Idiomarina loihiensis L2TR: one gene and its partners. The protein of the gene in region 1 interacts with the protein of each later gene in a pairwise test. Links are inferred from orthologs where the notes say so. Each region holds a gene or a part of one and is shown on either strand. Other genes may lie near its edges.

Region 1 (6,587 bases):
GATAAAAAACAGCACGGCTGTTTGGTTATTCATAGTGTTTCCGTTGGTGAAACCTTAGCGGCGAAACGGTTAATCGAGCAGCTTTTGCGTCAGGAGCCAGGTCAAAAAATACTCATTACCTGTATGACACCAACGGCCCGGGAACTTATCCAGCAGCATTTTGCCGACACTGTTAGTTGTCGCTACTGGCCGATAGATAGTCCGGGTGCCGCGAAGCGTTTTGTGCGTAAGTTTAAACCTAAAGCCGTGTGGGTAATGGAAACCGAGCTTTGGCCGCAAATGTTGAACCAATTTTCCAAAGCGAATATTCCTGTCGCATTGTTAAACGCGCGACTTTCGGCTCGCTCAGCGGCAGGTTATCGGCGTTTTCATTGGTTGATGAAGAAGGTCTGGAAACAACTGACACTGGTTTCCGTTCAGAATAAAGAAACGGCGCGCAGAATGAAGGTTTTAGGTGTCCCCGATAGTGTGCTTTTTGTGGACGGAAACCTAAAATACGACATTGAGCTTTCTGTCACAGATATTGAGAAGGCTCTGTTGTGGCGGCAAAGCTGTGCGTCGCGACATGTGTGGCTTGCCAGTAGCAGTCATCCGGGCGAGCATGAGCTGCTGTTAGAGGCACATAAACTGATTCAACAGGACTTATCCAATTCCTGTCTTATCATTGCCCCGCGACACCCTGAGCAATTTGAGGTGGTAGCAAAAATGATACGGGAGTCCGGGCTTAAGCTTGCCCGCAGAAGCGAGAGTAATGCGATACCTGAAGATTGTGATGTCTTTCTTGCTGACAGCATGGGCGAAATGATGCTTTGGGGGCAATTAGCCTCGGCGAGCTTTGTCGGCGGAAGTATTATTGAGCGAGGCGGGCATAACCCCCTTGAAGTTATAGCAGCTGGCTCCAATGTTATGTCAGGGCGGCACGTGTTCAATTTCCCACAAGTTTATGGTGAGCTGGCAAAAGCCGGTGCCGTGCAGTGGGTTAATAATGCCGGAGAAATTAAACAAGCTGTGGAGTTGATGCAGCAGACAGCTGTCATGAAAGCGCAACATGAAGCTGCTAAAAGCGTTTTACAAACGCACCAGGGTGCTACGTTAAGAGTATTAAAGCGGGCACTGGAATATACTCTGACAGGAAGCGGTATGATAAAAACAGAGCAGAGTCCCCAAGGGCTTATTCGCTACGACAGCGATATTTTTGAAACGATAGAAGACAAGCATTTTACAGCCCAGTATTGGCAGCAGCAGAAGTCGATTGCAGGAAACTCAACGGGACGCGCAACAGTCTGGTTTATTCAGCAAGGCGATTTGGGACTTTTACTGCGGCATTACTATCGTGGTGGTTTAGTTGGTAAAATTAATAAAGATCGTTTTTTACGTGAGCCGGCGGAAAAAAGCCGGGCAATTCATGAATTTGATTTGCTGCTAAAGCTGCGGGAAATTGGTTTGCCCGTTCCGCGTCCGGTAGCCGCTCGTATGGAAAAAACAGCAGTTTTTAGTTACAAAGCAGACATATTGGTGGAAGTTATTCCGGGGGCTGTCGATGTTTTTCGCTTACTGCGTGAAAAGAAACTATCCGCGGAGCTATGGCAAAAGTTGGGAAGCGTCATTAAAGAATTGCATGATACCGGTGTCTACCATTCAGATTTAAATTGTCACAACCTTATGCTGGATGACAAAGACAAAGCCTGGATTGTCGATTTTGACAAGTGCGACTTCCGTGAAAACGGTGACTGGAAAGAAGCTAATATCCAACGGCTACTGCGCTCTTTACGCAAAGAAAAAGAGAAGAATGAAACCTTCTATTGGAAGGAGTCCCGTGACTGGCCAGAACTATTAACAGGCTATCGTCGTTAAGTTTTAAGCCATAAAAAAGCCCCGGCCACTTGAAGTGACCGGGGCTTTTTAATGCGCTAAGCACTGAATCAGTCGCGAACCTGACCGTTACCGGTCACCACGAATTTTTCAGTTGTTAGTGCCTCAAGACCCATTGGTCCGTATGCGTGCAGCTTGCTGGTGGAGATACCAATTTCAGCACCCAAACCTAACTGGCCGCCATCAGAGAAGCGAGAAGAGACATTTGCCATGGTAACGGCTGAATCTACTTCACGAATGAAACGCTTAGCGGTTTCATCGTTTTCAGTGATAATAACTTCGGTATGACCGCTACCAAACTCCTGAATATGCTCAATAGCACCTTCGTAGTTGTCGACGGTGCGAACCGCAATCTCAAGAGCCAGGTATTCTTCACCAAAAGCATCGTCTGCAATCTCATCAGCGCCATCAAAGTAGCTTACTGAACGCTTATCGGCGTGGATGGTTACGTCTTTCTCTGCCAGAGCCTTAGCAGCCATAGGCAAGAACTTATCAGCAACGTCCTGATGAACCAGTAGACCTTCGAGCGCATTACAAACGCCGGTACGCTGAGTTTTACCGTTAAGTAAAATTGCCAGAGCTTTATCAAGGTCTGCGTCTTTATCCACATACAGGTGGCAAACACCTTTGTAATGTTGAATGACTGGGATTTTGCTGGTATCGCTAACGAAGTGAATCAGACCTTCACCGCCGCGAGGAATAACCAGATCGATATAGTCTTTCTGTTGCAGAAGTTCAGTCATCAGTTCGCGGTCAGGTGTTGGCACCACGGTGATAACGTCTTTAGGTAGATTGCTGGCTTCTAAAGCTTCGTGCAAGGCTTCAGCAATGGCTTTACTGCTCTCAATGGCTTCCCGGCCACAACGTAAAATTACTGCGTTACCAGACTTAAAGCATAGCGCTCCAGCGTCAGCTGTGACATTCGGACGTGCTTCATAAATCATGCAGATAACGCCGAGAGGAATACGCATTTTCTCAATTTTCATGCCGTTAGGGCGCTCATCGAGAACGTAGCTGTCGCCTACAGGATCTTTCAATGCAATGATCTCTTCAATGGCAGAAGCCATGCCTTCGACACGCTCTGGCGTTAATTCCAGGCGATCCATCATAGCGTCGCTTAGGCCTTTTTCTTTGCCTGTGGCCAAATCTTTTTTATTTACTTCAATAATCTTATCCTGACGTGCGCGAATAGCGTCAGCCATTTTTTGAAGTACGGCGTTTTTGTCCGTTTCCGATAAGGTTGCTACAGCGCGTGCCGCTTTTGCGGCGCGTTGCGAAATTTCTTTTGCTAGTTGCTGGCTCATGAATCCTCCAAAATCATTAGATCGTCGCGGTGAATAACTTCCGTAATTGGGCTATAGCCAAATTTCTCCGCTATATCTTCCGTTTGCTGCCCTTTAATATGCATCAGTTCATGTGCGCTGTACTGACAAATACCTTTTGCGATAGCGTCAGTATCGTTGGCGCTGCGAACCAGCACGGCGTCACCGCGATCAAAGTCACCTTGTACATCAACAATGCCTGAACTCAGTAGTGAGGCACCGTTCTCAATTAATGCTTTCTCAGCACCTTCATCAACCAATATTTCACCCTGGGCAACCAGAGTATGTCTTAACCAATGCTTTTTATTGCTAATTGGATCAGATTGGCGACGGAATAATGTGCCGGGGATGTCCCCCTGTAGTAACGATTCAAAAGTTTCACCCTTACGACCGTTAACTATGTAAGTATCGATACCGTGTGAAGTAGCTTTTTCTGCCGCCTCAACTTTAGTGCGCATTCCCCCGGTACCGACGGAACTTACTGAACCACCGGCAAGCGAATAAATGCTTTCGTCAATTTGTTCAACCACCGGTATTTTTTTCGCGTCCGGATTCAGGTTCGGATCTGAGTCATACAGACCGTCGATGTCTGAACAAATAAACAGCGCGTCGGCATCAACCAAAGTCGCGATCATGGCCGACAAGTTGTCGTTATCACCCACTTTCATTTCGTCAGTAGCAAGAGCATCGTTCTCATTTACCACCGGTAAAATGTCGTGCTCTAACAATCTGTTTAGGGTGTTTTTAATGCTGACGTAGCGAGCTCGGTCGCGTAAGTCACTGTGGGTCATAAGCAACTGGGCGCAGGGGGAATCGAAAAAGCGTGACCAGTAACCCATCATTTCATTTTGACCGACTGCGGACATTGCTTTACGCACAGCAACCGGTACTTTCTTGTGTTCAAAGTTAAAATGTTTGCGGCCGGCAGCAACGCTGCCTGACGAGACTAAGACAACTTCTTGCCCGCGTTCTCGGCACTCGTTAATAAAACGAGCTATGGGTAATAGGTATTTGGTGCTAACCCCAGTTTCATCTGGCGCGATGAGCGCACTCCCCACTTTCAGTACGGCTCTTCGCCAGGATGGCGCTTTCATAGAGACTCCCTTTTGTTGAATTCGTTAGTAGTCTAACAGATTGGCTGTCTAAGCTCCAGCGAGGCTCATAAGCCATACCTATTGTCAATATATTAGACAATAATTTCGATTTACAAGAAAAAAGAGTCAAGTCCGGAAATTCGTTAATGTAATGCATTAACTCTCTGGTGGGGTGTAGCCTTCAATTTCAGGGGCTTTTCCTTCGAATAAAAAGGCTGTCATCTGCTTTTCAAGAAACTCACGATCAGTCGGATCCATCATGTTTAACCGTTTTTCGTTTATCAGCATGGTCTGCTTCTTTTGCCACTCAGCCCAGGCGTCTTTTGATATATGGTTAAAAATACGCTCGCCCAGCTCGCCGGGGTAGAGTTGAAAATCGAGGCCTTCGGCTTCTTTTTGAAAATGCTCACAAAATACAGTGCGGCTCATGCGGTGTTCACCTATTTAGTAGTTAACTGCTCCATCAGTTTAACGGTTGGTGCAGCAAAGCCCAAGTCCTGATTGGTATCAGCCTTTACCCATAAATGTTGAGCTTCGTTGAGTAAAATCTCAGAGGGAGCGACATCAATCAGCAGAGGCTTGCAATCCAGGTGGAAGTGACTAAAAGTATGACGAAAAGGTGTCAGTTGCTGTCTTGCCAGTTCAGTGACACCGTATTGTTGGGCTAAGGAAGGAATGTCCGTTTCCTCATCACATTGTGGAAAGCACCAAAGCCCGCCCCATATACCAGACTGGGGGCGCTTCTCCAGCAAGAACTGATGATTATGCCGAAAAAGCAGCATGTGGGTTGTTTTTACTGGTTTAATCTTTTTCGGCTTCTTTCCCGGATACTGTGCTATTGTGTCCGTTGCTCTGGCAATACAGGTGCTATTGACAGGGCATTGCTCGCAAAGCGGTTTACTGCGAGTGCAAATCATTGCACCGATATCCATCATTGCCTGATTGTATGCGCCGGAGTCTTGCTTCGGGGTCAACTGTTCGCTCAGTTGCCACAGCTGCTTCAAAACATCTGCCTTACCAGGCCAGCCAGAAACAGCAAAATGGCGTGCTAATACACGCTTAACGTTGCCATCTAAAATAGGCGCGTACTCACCATGTCCAAGAGAGCGAATTGCACCCGCTGTTGAGCGGCCAACCCCAGGTAATTGTTCGAGTTCATGAACTTTTTTTGGAAATTCACCGTTATATTCAGTGCAAACAAGTTTTGCGGTTTTATGAAGGTTCCGGGCTCTTGCGTAATAGCCTAATCCAGTCCATAAATTCAATACTTTGTCTTGTGGGGCTGAGGCCAGTTCCTGAACCGTAGGAAAGGTTGCCATAAAACGTTCGAAGTACGGAATAACGGTAGTGACCTGGGTTTGTTGCAGCATAATTTCTGACACCCAGACGCGATAGGGCGTGACGTTTTTCTGCCATGGCAGATGCTTGCGCCCGTATTGCTGAAACCAATTGAGAACCTGTGAGCTAAATGTCTGAGTCAACTGTAAATCTCTGCAAATAAAAATGACTTATTCAAAAAATGTACTAGTCTTTATGTCATACACAGTGTCTCATATTCCGAGCATGATTGTTATTGCAATTAAAAGGAGCTTTGCAATGAAAACCTTAAATCTAATCACTATATCTTTGCTAACCGCTGGATTAACCGCTCCAGTTTTTGCACAACAAACTGAGGTTGAGCAAAACGACTTTTATCTGGGCGCGCGTTTAGGCGCATTTTCTGCCGACGATGATCGTGTTGCGGTAAAAAATGGTCAAGTATTCTCTGTTGATGACGGTTTCAAAACCATTACTTCAGGCGTTGAAGCCGGCATGATGTTTACTGAGGCATGGGAAGCCCGCATTTATTATGACTACATGGAAGCCGATCTGGTTGGCGCAGGCGACGCCTACGGCGACAGCTACGGTGTTGATGCGCTATACCACTTCAACAACAACTTTTATGCTGGTTTAGGTGTAAACAACACTGAAATTGGTGATGTGACGGATGTTGCTGCGCGAGTCACGCTTGGTCATCGTAGCTTTATAACCGATAATCTGGCCTGGCGTGTGGAAGGTGGAGCTCAGCGTGGTTGGGAAGAAGACTACACAGAAATGTTCGCAAACGTTGGTTTGCAATGGTTCTTTGGTGGTCGCGATACCAGCCCTGAACCAAGAACACGTCCAGAGCCACGTCCGGAGCCTCAACAAGCGGCACCTGAGCCGGAGTCTAAACCTGTAGATTCTGATGGTGATGGCGTTGTTGATTCAAAAGACAAATGTGCCAATACACCTAAAAATTACTCAGTAGATGAGACTG
Region 2 (6,570 bases), 290 kb from region 1 along the record:
AGGCTGGCTGCTTAAGGCGACTGCTGTCGCCACTGACCCGACCACCACAAGCCAGTTGAAAGTCGCAGCGGCTGACATCGTACTTTGCGACTCGGTCGGGGTAACCCTGCAGTAAGGCAACGGCAAGGCCTTCTGCACTGGCTTCTGCGGTTTCTGCAGCTTCTTTCAGCCCAAAATGGTTTAACCAATAGCGCCAGCGTTGTTGCCACAAAGGCGCCTGGTTTCGTTGTTGATAATGCTGCTGGGTGCGTTCAGACAGATCGGCTGTTTTTATGCTAGTTTGCGGCTCTTCCAGTGTAGCCAGAACACGAGCCATAGCGGCTTGCTGCTCGTTCTTCAGCATTTTGGCTGCATCCGCCACCAGTAAAATTCTGGGATCAAAACCGCCGGACTCCAGCTGACGGGCTTTTGCGGTTAACTGCCCCTGCCTTATTAAGCCGGTACTGGCTAAAAAATCGGTCGCCGCGGCACAATGCCCCGGGTCAGGCTGAGAAAACCAGGCCAGTTGGCTCACCTCACTGCCCCAGCGCAACACATCCAGTACCAGTGCTGATAAATCCTGAGTGGCAACGTCCGGAGGCGCATAATCGGCAAAGCCATGCTCGTCGGAGCGCGCCCACAAACGAAAACATTGCCCCGCCTGCTGACGACCCGCACGCCCGGCACGCTGTGTTGCTGAAGCTTTAGCAATACGTTGCGTCGTTAACTGGCTTAATCCGTATTGAGGCAGGTACTGAGCCCGGCGCTCGCGACCACTGTCGACAACCACATCAATACCGTCCAGAGTTAAGCTGGTTTCGGCAATATTAGTTGCCAGAATAATGCGTTTTTCGTCCGATGCTTTTAATACTTGCCGCTGTTGCTGCAAGGGGATACGCCCATGCAGGGGTAAGATGATTGTGCCCGGCGGCATTCGCTGACTCAGTTCAGTCGCAATCTTTTGTATTTCATAAACGCCCGGCAGGAAAACCAGAACACCTTTTTCGGCAGCAGCAAAGGCTTCGACAACCACTTTGGGTAATTCAGCCAGCCATTGAGTAACATGAGATGCTGGGCGATAGTGATACTCAACCGGATAACTGCGGCCTTCGCTGCGCAAAACCTGCACCTGATCACAGTAATTCTCTAGCCAGAGTTTCAGATTTTCTGCGGGCAAGGTGGCCGACATAATCAGCAGGTTTAAATCCGGACGCAATGGCAGGGCATCAATCACCAGCGCCAGACTTAAGTCACTGTGCAAATTGCGCTCGTGGAATTCATCGAAGATCAGCGTGCCAATGCCGCTAAGTTCAGGATCGTCCTGCAGCCATCGAACCAATACACCTTCCGTAATGATAAGTAACTTAGTTGCCTTACTGCGCTTGCTGTCGCCGCGCACCGTATAGCCGACCTGCTCACCCACCGGTTCTCCCAACTGCTTAGCCAAATAATGAGCAATATTCAGCGCAGCAACACGCCGGGGCTGCAGCATGACAATAAGGCCGTCATCGGCAATACCCTGCTGCAACAGAAATAACGGAAGTTGTGTTGATTTGCCGGCACCGGGCGGTGCCTCAATAACGACACGTGCTGCCGGAAAGGCTTTCGCCAGCTCTGGCAGCACGCTCTCAATTGGCAAGGTCATGCCAAATTAATCACCTTGTACGGTTGCGGCTATGGTGCGCACACCGGCGGCGGTAGCGCCTGTCGCCCACATAGAGGTCGCCGATTTTTGGTAAGCGCCAGCTAAATCGAAGTGCAGCCAGCCTTTGCCGCTGTTCGGCGCAAAGCGCAGTAAAAAGCCTGCGGCGTTGCTTGCACCACCGGCACCACCGCCTTTTTGCGGGCGGCTGTTTGCCGTATCAGCAAAAGCTGACGGACAGTTTTCACTATGCCATGGGGCTAAAGGTAAGCGCCACAATAGCTCATTTTCTTTATCCGCATTAGCCAATGCTTTAGTGGCAGCCACTTCATCCACACTAAACAGCGCGTTGTATTCATTACCAACCGCCATTTGCGCGGCGCCGGTCAGCGTTGCCGCATCAATAATCTGTTTCGCACCAAACTCACCCGCTGCCTGTAAGCCATCGGCCAGCACCAGACGACCTTCGGCATCGGTATTAACAACTTCAACCGTCAGGCCGTTTTTATAGCGAATAATGTCGCCTAATTTGTACGCGCGACCATCAATCATGTTTTCGGCACAGCAAAGAATGAGCTTCACGCGCTTGTTCAGACCCCGGCGTATTGCCAGCGACAATGCACCGGATACGGTAGCTGCACCACCCATGTCGCACTTCATAGCGAGCATGCCTTCGCTCGGCTTAATACTGTAACCACCACTGTCGTAGGTAATACCCTTACCTATTAACGCAGTTTCTACTGGCGCATTCTCATCGCCGGTTGGGTTGTAATCTAATACCAATAAGCCTGGTGCGTGCTGACTGGCACGACCTACGGTGTAAATTCCCATCCAGCCAGCATCTTTCAGCGCTTCACCTTTTATAAATTCCGCACTGATGGCGTCTGGCGCCAGAGCCTTAAAGTGTTCGGTTACACGTTGCGCCAAACTTTCAGGGTAAATTTCTTCCGCTGACAAATTGGTCAGTTCACGGCTGAAACGAGTCGCTTCACGCATGGCATCAAGTTCTTTGACTGCAGGCTCGTCAGTTTTATTCCAGATAACCTGATTGGTCGACAAGGTTGAAGTAAAACCTTGTGACAACGCCCACTGACGCTCCAGGTTCCAGTCACTGCCGGCAGCTTCAATGGTTACTGCTCCGGTGTTGTCCAGAGTCCGGCCTGCTTTCTGAATACGCCGCAAGTTTTCAGCTTCATCTTCAACTAAGATGATTTGTGCTTTGTTGTCACCAAAGACTAAGTTTGATTTTGGATTCCAATAACTTGCGGGGGCTTCCTGAGTTAAATAGATTGCGAGTGCGCTGGACATTCTGTACCTCTCCCGATAATTTGCTGTCTGTTTATACTAGAGTTATGAGGTCTCTGATGCAATTTAACAAGCCCCTGCGCCAGGGAGTTTTGCAAAAAAGATACAAACGTTTTCTCGCCGACATTGATTTTGGTGACAACGAAACGACGACAACCCACTGCCCTAATACCGGAGCCATGACCGGGTGTGCAGAGCCTGGCTTTACAGCCTGGTGCAGTGTTTCCGATAATCCCAAACGTAAATACTCACTGACCTGGGAGCTCGCTCAGAATAACAACGGTGAAATGATTGTAGTCAATACACAGCACGCTAACCGCATGGCCGGAGAATTACTACAAACCAACCTTGTACCTGAATTAAGCCAGTGGCAAGAGCTGAAACCAGAGCAACGCTACGGTAAGGAAAAAAGCCGCATCGACTGGTGGGGCGTAGACCAGCATAACCGTGAATGCTTTATTGAAGTAAAAAGCGTCACTTTAGCGGACGCAAGTCAAGGTTACTTTCCCGACGCAGTCAGCCAACGCGCTCACAAACACCTTAATGAACTGATGCAGGTTGTGGCCGATGGTCATCGCGCAGTGCAGCTTTACATGGTAATGCACGACGGTATCGAACGAGTTTCTCCCGCCGCACATATTGACAGCCAGTATGCTGAGCTGTGTAGAAAAGCAGCGTCAGTCGGAGTCGAGTTTTATGCAGTAAAGTGCCGCGCGTCGGCGAAAGAAATAAAACTGGAGAGACCAGTTCCCGTAAGCCTTTAAAACTCAATGCCTTCACAATTTCACCGCAGAAATTTAATCCGAATGACGTTGCCAACCGTAAACCTTTCTGGTATACGTAGCGTCCTTTTTTTAATGTACTGCTTTTTAAGCACTCTTTTATAGAGAATGTAGGAGATCCATGATGCCTCAAGGCAAGGATAAGAAAACCCATGGCATCCTGGCGATGGCCGGCCTGGAGCCGTATCAGGAAAAACAGGGCGAAGAGTACATGAACGATGCGCAACGTTCGCATTTTCGTCGTATTCTGGAAGAATGGCGTCGTCAATTACGTCAGGAAGTTGATCGCACAGTGCATCATATGAAAGACGAAGCAGCGAACTTCCCTGATCCGGTAGACCGCGCTGCGCAGGAAGAAGAATTCAGTATCGAACTGCGTACACGTGACCGTGAGCGTAAGTTGATTAAGAAGATTGAAAAAACCTTACAAAAGATAGAAGAAGATGATTTTGGCTTTTGCGAATCGTGCGGAATTGAAATTGGTATCCGCCGTTTAGAAGCTCGCCCAACAGCTGACCAGTGCGTCGACTGTAAAACGCTGGCCGAGATGAAAGAGAAGCAAATGACCGGAGCCTAAAGGCTCATGTATCGTGGCCGTTTCGCTCCAACGCCTTCAGGGCCTTTGCACCTGGGATCATTAGTAGCTGCCGTTGGTAGCTACTTAGATGCTAAAGCGCATAGAGGTGAGTGGCTGGTTCGCATTGAAGATGTCGATAAACCGCGAGCCGTGCCCGGAGCGGCCGATACTATTTTAACGCAGTTGGAAGCCCATGGTTTAGAATGGGACGGTTCCGTTTTATACCAAAGCCAGCGCGATTCGGTTTACCAGCATCAGCTCAATCAGCTGGAAAACGCTCAACGTCTTTATCAATGCGACTGCAGTCGCCGGGCTATTCGTGCCCGCAGCGATCACTACGATGGCTACTGTCGTAACCGCCAGCCTCGTTCAACCCCTTACGCCCTGCGCTTCATTAATAATAACCCGGTTGATACATTTAATGACCGCGCACACGGCTTATTAGAAGATCACTCAGCCTCAGTCAGTGAAGACTTCGTACTTAAACGTCGCGACGGATTGTATGCTTACCAGCTGGCTGTGGTCGTTGATGATATTGAACAGGGTATTACCGATATTGTGCGTGGCAGCGACTTGATAACTCCAAGCTTCTGGCAGCTGACTTTATGGCAGTATTTCACCGGAAAGCAGCCGAGAATGATGCACTTACCTCTGATAATGAATGACGATGGACTCAAATTGAGTAAGCAAAACCATGCACCGTCAATTGAGTCCAGCCAGGCAAGAAATAACCTTTTCACAGCGCTGGATTATCTGGGTATTAAACCAGAATCAGAGCTGCGACACAGCCCTGTCAGTGAAATATTGCAACAGGCGTTGCAAAGTTGGTGCAAAAAGTGGCATATAGCAGGTCGTTAACGGTACAATATGCAGACAACAACTGATTCTAAATAAAAACAATGGTAAGGGAGAACCACCATTATTAAGCGAATAAAAGCACTGGCAAAGCGCGCCTTTTCCAGTAAAGCGGCAGAGCCTGAATCCAGCCGGTTACCCAAATTACAAGTTATCTCACGGGACAAACATCCAGTATCCCGCAACGATATCAGTAAAAATGCAATAAAGGTTCTTTACCGCCTGCACAACAGTGGTTTTGAAGCCTATCTGGTTGGCGGCTGCATCCGCGATATTCTTCTGGGGCTTGAACCAAAAGATTTTGATGTCACCACTAATGCCACACCAGAGCAAATTAAGTCCCTATTTCGTAACTGTCGCCTAATTGGTCGTCGCTTCCGCCTGGCCCATGTGGTGTTTGGAAAAGAAGTTATTGAAGTTGCGACTTTCCGCGGCCACCACGGTGCCAGCCCGCAGGAAGAAAATAAGAAAAACCGCACGGCAGACCAGGACGAGCACGGTCAGCTGGTTCGCGATAATGTCTATGGCAGCATAGAAGAAGACGCCGAGCGTCGCGACTTTACCGCCAATGCGCTGTATTACAATATCGCTGACTTCGCCATTTACGATTTTGCCAACGGCGTTGATGACATTAACGCTGGCATTTTGCGGATGATTGGTGACCCGGAAGTGCGCTACCGTGAAGATCCGGTACGCATGCTTCGCGCCGTTCGCTTTGCCACAAAACTGAATATGCAAATGGATAACTCGGTCAGCGGCCCGTTAAAAGAACTTGCGCCGTTACTGATAAACATTCCACCGGCGCGTTTGTTTGACGAATTCCTGAAAATGTTTATGTCGGGTAAAGCAGAAGCTAACTTCCTGATGATGAAAGATTTCGGACTGTTTCAGCAGTTATTCCCAATGCTGAAAGATTACGTCGCTGACGAACAAAGCCCGGCCTACCAAATGATGCTGAAAGCCTTTAAAGACACCGACAGACGCATTGCAGAAGAGCAGCGTGTTACTCCGGCCTATTTAATTGCCGTGTTGTTGTGGTGGCCATTACAGGCTCGGCGCGAACAACTTGAGAACGAAGGTGGCCTGCCACCTATGGACGCATTAAACGTTGCCGCCGCTGATGTTATTCACAGACAGTCGCAACGCGTTTCATTACCCAAACGGTTCAGTCTGCCAGCCAGAGATATCTGGCAGTTACAGCGTCGTTTGAATATCACTAAAGGCGTACGCGCTCAAAAAGTGCTTGAGCATAAACGGTTCCGTGCGGCCTACGACTTTTTATTGTTACGCTCTTATGCGGAAAATAGCGATAAAAAATTAGCCGGGCTGGCAGAGCACTGGAGTAAAGCGCAGGACAACCCGGCGCAATTAAAGTCCTCAAAGCCGGAAGCGGGATCAGGCCGACGCAAACCGCGCCGTCGTCGTGGTCC
Region 3 (6,586 bases), 770 kb from region 1 along the record:
AGCCTTTCAGCTTATCTGGTTGTTCTACGCTTAAAACATAGCTGCTTTTAGCGGGTTCCTGCCAGGTAAGCTCCAGTGTCATTAACTCGTCGCGGCGAAACGCATGAATTGTCACCGTGTCTCCGGGAATATACCGCTCCAGAATTCGTTTAACCGACTGCTCAGTGGCCTGCAAATGATCAATTGCGATGATTTTGTCGCCTGCAGAAAGACCTGCGTGATAAGCGCTTTCATCATGATACACATTAAGAACGTCCAAACCCTGCGGTGATGCTTTGTACTTAGCCCCAAAGTTGACACGCGCAGGCTGTTCTGACGCTTTTCCACCGACGCTGTTATCATCAACGGGCACCTGTTTTTGAACCATAACGCCAAAGTTTTGCAGTAACTCCACAAGCGACAGCGATTCTTTGTTGTATAAAGCGTCTTTTAGGAAGTCCGAAATATCAATGCCCGGATACTGGTTTAGCCAATTAATGACTGTGTCGTCGGCTGTACCAATAGATGTTTTACCAAACTCATGCCAAAGCTCTTTCATGACTCTTGCAAGCGTCAGTTTATGGTCGGATTGCAGACGCAACATGAGATCGAGGCTAAGTGCTATTAATGCACCTTTCGCGTAATAGCTGACAATACTGTTCGGCGCATTCTCGTTCTGCTGATAAAACTTAGTCCAGGCCAGAAAGCTCGACTCTGTCACGCTTTGTTGGTATTGCCCGGCACCACGCTCAACCCGCGATAGAGTGTCACCCAAAAGCTTTAAATAACGCTTTTCGTCAATAATGCCGCTGGTGTGCAAAAGGTAATCGTCAAAGTAGGATGTCATACCTTCGTAGAACCAGAGTTGCTCAGTGTACGACTCTTTCTCCAACTGATAAGGAAGAAAAGCCTTTGGTTTCAGAGTTTTAATATTCCAGCTGTGGAAGTATTCGTGGCAACACAAGCTCAAAAAGGTTTGATAGTTGTCATTCATTTCGTATTGATGAGCACTGATTAAATCTTTACGGCTGCAAAGTAGTGCGGTTGAATTTCTGTGTTCGAGTCCGCCGAAACCATTTCCTACCACCATGGTCAGGAAGGTATAAGACTGAAAAGGTGCTTCTTCAAACAGGCTAATCTGAGTTTCGCAAATTTTGGCTAAATCTGCCGTTATGCGCGAGGTATCAGCATAATGGCGGCCGCTTAAGACCAGAGAGTGCTTAATGCCGTGAGCAATAAACTCCTCAATGGTTAAGTCTCCAATTAAAAAAGGATAGTCAATTAGCGCATCATAATTATCGGCTCGGAAGCATCCCCAGGAATGTGGTTGCCCACTTTTTCGGGGCATCCCGGTCGCGACCTTCCACAGAGGGGCTTCTGGCGGCGCATGCAAGTGCAGTTCACAGGGAAGGTCGGTTTGTCCCTCAACTGCAAGACACAGGCTGGTATTATTAAAGAAACCCTGAAACTGGTCCAGATAAGCCGAACGAACCGATAGGTCCCAGGCGTATACCTGATAGTGCACAGTAACAGGATGCTTCGAACGAGCCAGTTGCCAGCGGTTCTTACTTATTTGCTTAACCGGCAGGGAAAGGCCGTTACTCTCGGCGTGTAAACCAATAATGTGCTTACTAAAATCCCGTATTAAATAACTGCCCGGAATCCAGTTAGGTAACCAGAGTTCCTGCTCATCGTTCGTTTGTTCAATAGTGAGAGAGACATTAAATAAATGCCCATGTAAATCGATGGGTGTTATATCGTAAGCGATCAAGATACTCTCCTTTGCTTGACACAGCCTGACAACTAGCGATCATAGTAACATATTGATTCATCGCAAAGAGACCCCTATGCCAAGCAAAATTTCGCAGCTCGTTACAGGTCAGAAAATAGAAGTTCAACTGTCCAGTTCGAACGTTCCGGCTCGGTTTTATTCGGAGTTTATTGGTGCGGTTAACGAGCGCTGGGTTATCGTTAATATGCCCGACGCGCGTAAATACAATGACATGCGTGATCTTTTGCAGGAGAAAACACCGGTTATTGTCCGCTTTGTTCTGGAAAACGAAAGTGGTGAAATTTGTGCGTTTCGCAGTGAAATAAGCTATGTCATCTCACACCCGACGAAAATGCTTTTTATTATGTGGCCAAATCAGATTGAGCATCGGATTATTAGAAAAGGGCGTCGATTTGACGCCTTTTTACCTGCTTCAGTCTCAGGGCAGTCGGTAAAAGGCGAGGAGAATACTTTCAGAGGACACGTGCTGGATGTATCTGAAAGTGGGTGTCGCCTAAAGCATGAAAAGCCTGAAGGTAAAATAGACGAGCTTTGGGAGAATGGCAGCAAAATTGTTCTTAAAATAGAACAGAAAAATAACGGCGACTTAACCCTTAAAGCTATAGTCCGGCAGGTAAAGCAAGTGGATGACCAGCTTGAGTTAGGTGTGCAGTTTATGGGGAACCAGAAAGATGAGGTTAACTCTCTTTTCTCCGGAAGCCTTGTGGATATTGACGAGTTGTCGCGTTTAGAGTCCTCAACATAATGGAGAAACCGATAAAAACGCAGTGGCAACTATTGATGGATAACCGTAACAGGTTCTTTTGGTTGCTGCAGGCGGGAGGCTGGATAGGTTATGCGTTAGTGAACTACATAGGGTCACTAATGCATGAAATGCGGGATATCTACACCCTCATTATTATTTTGGGGGCGTATGCCGGCTTTTTGAGTACGATTCCGCTTCGCTATTTGTACCGGCGTATATGGGAGTTCCCCCCGGCACTTATGGTTTTAATTGCCATTGTGGTGTCTTATGTTACCGCTGTAGCCTGGGCCATTGTTGATAACGCAACTTACTGGGAAATTTATAAATTCGGTTTTCGTCCGGACAGTCCCTTTTTCTATTTGAAAAACAGTTTGGCCAAGTTTTATATCATTCTTAGCTGGAGCGGACTTTATTTTGGTATTAAGTATTATCAGATGCTGCAGGAAGAGAAGCAAAAAGCGTTACTGGCTTCATCTATGGCGCATCAGGCGCAGTTGAAAATGCTACGATACCAGCTCAATCCGCATTTTTTGTTTAATACCTTAAACGCAATTTCTACGCTTATTTTGCTCAAAGAGAATGAAAAAGCCAATTTGATGGTGAATAAGCTAAGCCACTTCCTGCGTTTTTCTTTAGATAATGAACCGATTAAAAAAGTGACTCTGGAAAAAGAAGTGGATGCCTTGCTTTTGTATCTGGATATTGAAAAAGTACGTTTTGACGAGCAGCTTGAAATTGATATTCATTTGTCAGATGAAACCAAGAATGCTCTGGTTCCTAGTTTAATTTGTCAGCCTTTAATCGAGAACTCAATTAAGTACGCCATTTCAAATGTAGAAGGGGTGGGGAAAATCAGAGTTCGTTCCTGGTCAGAAAAAGAGAACCTGATTTTGGAGGTGTGTGATAATGGGCCGAAAATTGAAACGGATCCGGAAAAGCTATTCCGCAAAGACGGTGTCGGGCTTAATAACACTCGTCAAAGGCTTAAATCCTTATATGGTAAGCAGTATAGGTTTGAAATGCTAAAAGGTGCTGAGAGCGGTCTTTGTGTTCGTATTACCATTCCGATGGAAATGTTGGAGAGTCAAAGATGAATCGATTGAAAACCCTGGTTATTGACGATGAGCCCCTCGCCAGAAAGGGGTTGGCTATTCGTTTACAGGCGTTTGAGCAACTGCAGTTAATGCCCGAGTGCAAAAGCAGCAGGGAAGCCGTCGATATCATTATCGAAAATAAACCTGATCTGATTTTTCTCGATATACAAATGCCCGGGCTTAATGGCTTTGAAGTATTAAAAGCTGTGCAGGAGAAGGGACATGAGTTGCCAGTCGTTGTTTTTGTAACAGCTTATGACACCTACGCTATCAAAGCCTTTGAAGTCAGGGCGTTAGATTATTTGTTGAAGCCCGTTGATGACGACCGCTTGGCTGAATGCGTTAACCGCGTTATAAGCGAGCATCAGACGGTTAACGACGAGCACCAGGAAAAACTGATCAGTTTAGTTGCGGAGGTAACCGGGCAAGATACGCATACTCTATTACAGAAGCTGGCTTCAGGCGAAAGTATTACCGCAGACCAATATCCGGAATATATCGCTATAAAGGACAGCGGTGAGATAACCCGGGTTGCCGTCAAAGACATTAAGTGGATTGATGCCGCTGGAGATTACATGTGTATACATGCCGGTGACGATACCCACATTCTGCGACGCACAATGAAAGAACTGGAGCAGGACTTAAACCCTAAGCTGTTTCAGCGGGTTCATCGTTCCGCCATTGTTAACATTAAACAGGTTGAAAAGCTCTGTAACCAACAAAATGGCGAATATCATTTACAATTAAAAAATGGTCAAAAACTGAAAGTAAGTCGTAGTTATAAAGACCGTATTAAACAACTTATTCTGAGCTAATCATGTATCGACTGCTGGCAGTAATAACCTTTTTAATCCTGATAGCAGGGTGTACGGCGAACCTTGGCTACAAGTTTGCTGACACTCTGGTTGAGTGGAAAGTAAAGGATTACGTTGACTTAACCGGTGAGCAGGAAGAGCTGCTAGCAGAGAAAGTTGATGAAATGCATCTTTGGCATGCACAAACTCAGCTCCCGTTGTACAGAGATGAACTGAAAAACCTGAGAGATAAGGTCGATAAGCAGACGCTGAGCAAAAACGATATCAGCAAATTTGAAGATAAGCTCTGGACGTTCTGGGATAATGTTTTAGTACGAACAGAAGCCGAAGCGGGCTTATTAGCGACTCTTTCACTCAAACAACGGCAACAACTTATCCGTCGATTAGAAGAAGCGCAGGAAGAGCGTTATCAGCGCTTTCAGGACGACCAGGAAGAGAACCCGATACTAAGAAGGCTGGACCGCATTTCGGAAGTGGAAGAGGACTTAGAAGATATTATCGGTTCTCTGACTAAAGAGCAGGATAAGTTATTACGCAGCTGGGTGGCTGATTCTCCTGAATTACGTGAGCAATGGTTAAGCTATCGCTCAAATTGGTTAGGTGAATTTGAGAAAGCGTTGCTGAAGCAACCTGTAGATGAAAATCAATTATCAGCATTGATTCTTGACCCACAACAATTAAGAAGCGAAGAGCTTCAGCAAAAAGCGGATAAAAATAGCCAGCTTCGTAAAGAGTTCTTGTGGGATATATATCAGAGCCTGACTGGGGAACAACGTAAAAAAGTGATAGAAAAGGCCGATGAATACATCGACCTTCTTGATTCTTTAATTAATGATTTTAACGATTAACGAACTTCTATCATCTTACAGGTATTACTTGAGCCCACGGTTTCCATTACATCGCCGTGGGTTAGTATGATTAAATCACCGGCTTTTATGTGTCCACTTTTTTTCACTACCTCAATAGCTTCAGTTATCGGATTACTGACACTAGTAGAATCGAAATCTATAGGGTAAACACCACGGTATAAAGCTGATTTGTCGCGACTTTGCGGATGGCGGGATAATGCAAATATCGGTAAATGGGAAGTAATTCTCGACATAAGCTTGGCAGTAAAACCGGATTCAGTTAACGCTATAATGGCCTTGACCCCATTCAAGTGGGTGGCTGCGTACATGGCAGACATGGCTGTCGCCTCGGTAATGCTGGAAAACATTTCTTCCAGATCCTGGTGGCGTAACTGAGCGGTTGGATGTGTTTCTGCACCCAGGCAAATTTCAGCCATGGCTTTTACGGTTGCTACTGGATGTTTACCGGCAGCCGTCTCAGCCGACAGCATTACGGCATCTGTACCATCCAATACGGCGTTGGCAACATCCATCACTTCGGCGCGGGTTGGCATTGGGTTTTCAATCATCGACTCCATCATTTGAGTCGCGGTAATAACCACACGGTTTAGTTGGCGTGCACGCGAAATAATTTGTTTTTGCTTACCCACCAATTGCGCATCACCAATTTCAACGCCTAAATCGCCACGGGCAACCATAACGGCATCGGATGCTCTGATAATGTCATCTAATGCATGTTCGCTGGCAACGGCTTCTGCGCGTTCAATTTTAGCGCATAATACGCCTTGTCCACCAGCTTCGCGGAGCAAGTGCCGAGCCTGGTTAATATCATCGCCAGAGCGAGGGAATGAAACCGCAAGGTAATCTACATTGATTTCTGCTGCGAGCTTAATATCGGCTAAATCTTTTTCCGTTAATGCGGCAGCTGACAAACCACCACCCTGACGGTTAATACCTTTATTATTAGAAAGCACGCCGCCAACGGTGACTTCTGTTTTAACCTGGCTACCATCAATTTCTTCAACTTTTAACTGGATACGACCATCATCCAGTAAGAGAAGATCGCCGGGACTGACATCTGTTGGCAGGTCTTTATAGTCGAGGCCAACACGTTCCTGATTGCCGCTGTCTTTTCCAAGCGCAGCGTCTAAAATGAACTTATCACCGACAGCCAACGTAATTTGTTTTTGTTGAAAGCGCGCAACTCGAATTTTTGGTCCCTGCAAGTCGCCTAAAATGGCAATATGGGCGTTTAATTCCCGGGCAATTTTTCTGACCATGGAAGCGCGCTGCTTGTGATCGTCACCATTGCC

What was found.
Region 2: the proteins of IL_RS10210 (region 1) and sfsA interact in binary tests that used the Escherichia coli proteins (3 or more experiments, as listed by UniProt). The link is inferred for Idiomarina loihiensis L2TR from one-to-one orthologs.
Region 3: the proteins of IL_RS10210 (region 1) and IL_RS06480 interact in binary tests that used the Escherichia coli proteins (3 or more experiments, as listed by UniProt). The link is inferred for Idiomarina loihiensis L2TR from one-to-one orthologs.

The regions. Positions count from the first base shown.
Region 1 is NC_006512.1:2,114,288-2,120,874, reverse strand. The notes cover bases 1,050-4,049. They hold IL_RS10210 (glutamate-5-semialdehyde dehydrogenase), read right to left. Parts: upstream 3,177-4,049; coding sequence 1,923-3,176; downstream 1,050-1,922. Other genes in these bases: proB (glutamate 5-kinase), read right to left, coding at 3,173-4,049; IL_RS10215 (3-deoxy-D-manno-octulosonic acid kinase), read left to right, coding at 1,050-1,854. Also shown: more of IL_RS10215, read left to right, coding at 1-1,049; more of proB, read right to left, coding at 4,050-4,288; IL_RS10200 (oxidative damage protection protein), read right to left, coding at 4,445-4,717; mutY (A/G-specific adenine glycosylase), read right to left, coding at 4,729-5,769; IL_RS10190 (OmpA family protein), read left to right, coding at 5,885-6,587. UniProt on the Escherichia coli protein: Catalyzes the NADPH-dependent reduction of L-glutamate 5-phosphate into L-glutamate 5-semialdehyde and phosphate. The product spontaneously undergoes cyclization to form 1-pyrroline-5-carboxylate.
Region 2 is NC_006512.1:2,405,435-2,412,004, forward strand. Bases 1,855-4,837 are described here. They hold sfsA (DNA/RNA nuclease SfsA), read left to right. Parts: upstream 1,855-2,985; coding sequence 2,986-3,690; downstream 3,691-4,837. Other genes in these bases: pepB (aminopeptidase PepB), read right to left, coding at 1,855-2,929; dksA (RNA polymerase-binding protein DksA), read left to right, coding at 3,833-4,285; gluQRS (tRNA glutamyl-Q(34) synthetase GluQRS), read left to right, coding at 4,292-4,837. Also shown: ATP-dependent helicase HrpB, read right to left, coding at 1-1,624; more of pepB, read right to left, coding at 1,631-1,854; more of gluQRS, read left to right, coding at 4,838-5,143; polynucleotide adenylyltransferase PcnB, read left to right, coding at 5,294-6,570. UniProt on the Escherichia coli protein: Binds to DNA non-specifically. Could be a regulatory factor involved in maltose metabolism.
Region 3 is NC_006512.1:1,347,621-1,354,206, forward strand. The notes cover bases 2,517-5,515. They hold IL_RS06480 (LytR/AlgR family response regulator transcription factor), read left to right. Parts: upstream 2,517-3,606; coding sequence 3,607-4,425; downstream 4,426-5,515. Other genes in these bases: IL_RS06475 (sensor histidine kinase), read left to right, coding at 2,517-3,610; IL_RS06485 (DUF6279 family lipoprotein), read left to right, coding at 4,428-5,273; pyk (pyruvate kinase), read right to left, coding at 5,270-5,515. Also shown: IL_RS06465 (M61 family metallopeptidase), read right to left, coding at 1-1,750; IL_RS06470 (flagellar brake domain-containing protein), read left to right, coding at 1,827-2,516; more of IL_RS06475, read left to right, coding at 2,516-2,516; more of pyk, read right to left, coding at 5,516-6,586. UniProt on the Escherichia coli protein: Member of the two-component regulatory system BtsS/BtsR, which is part of a nutrient-sensing regulatory network composed of BtsS/BtsR, the low-affinity pyruvate signaling system YpdA/YpdB and their respective target proteins, BtsT and YhjX.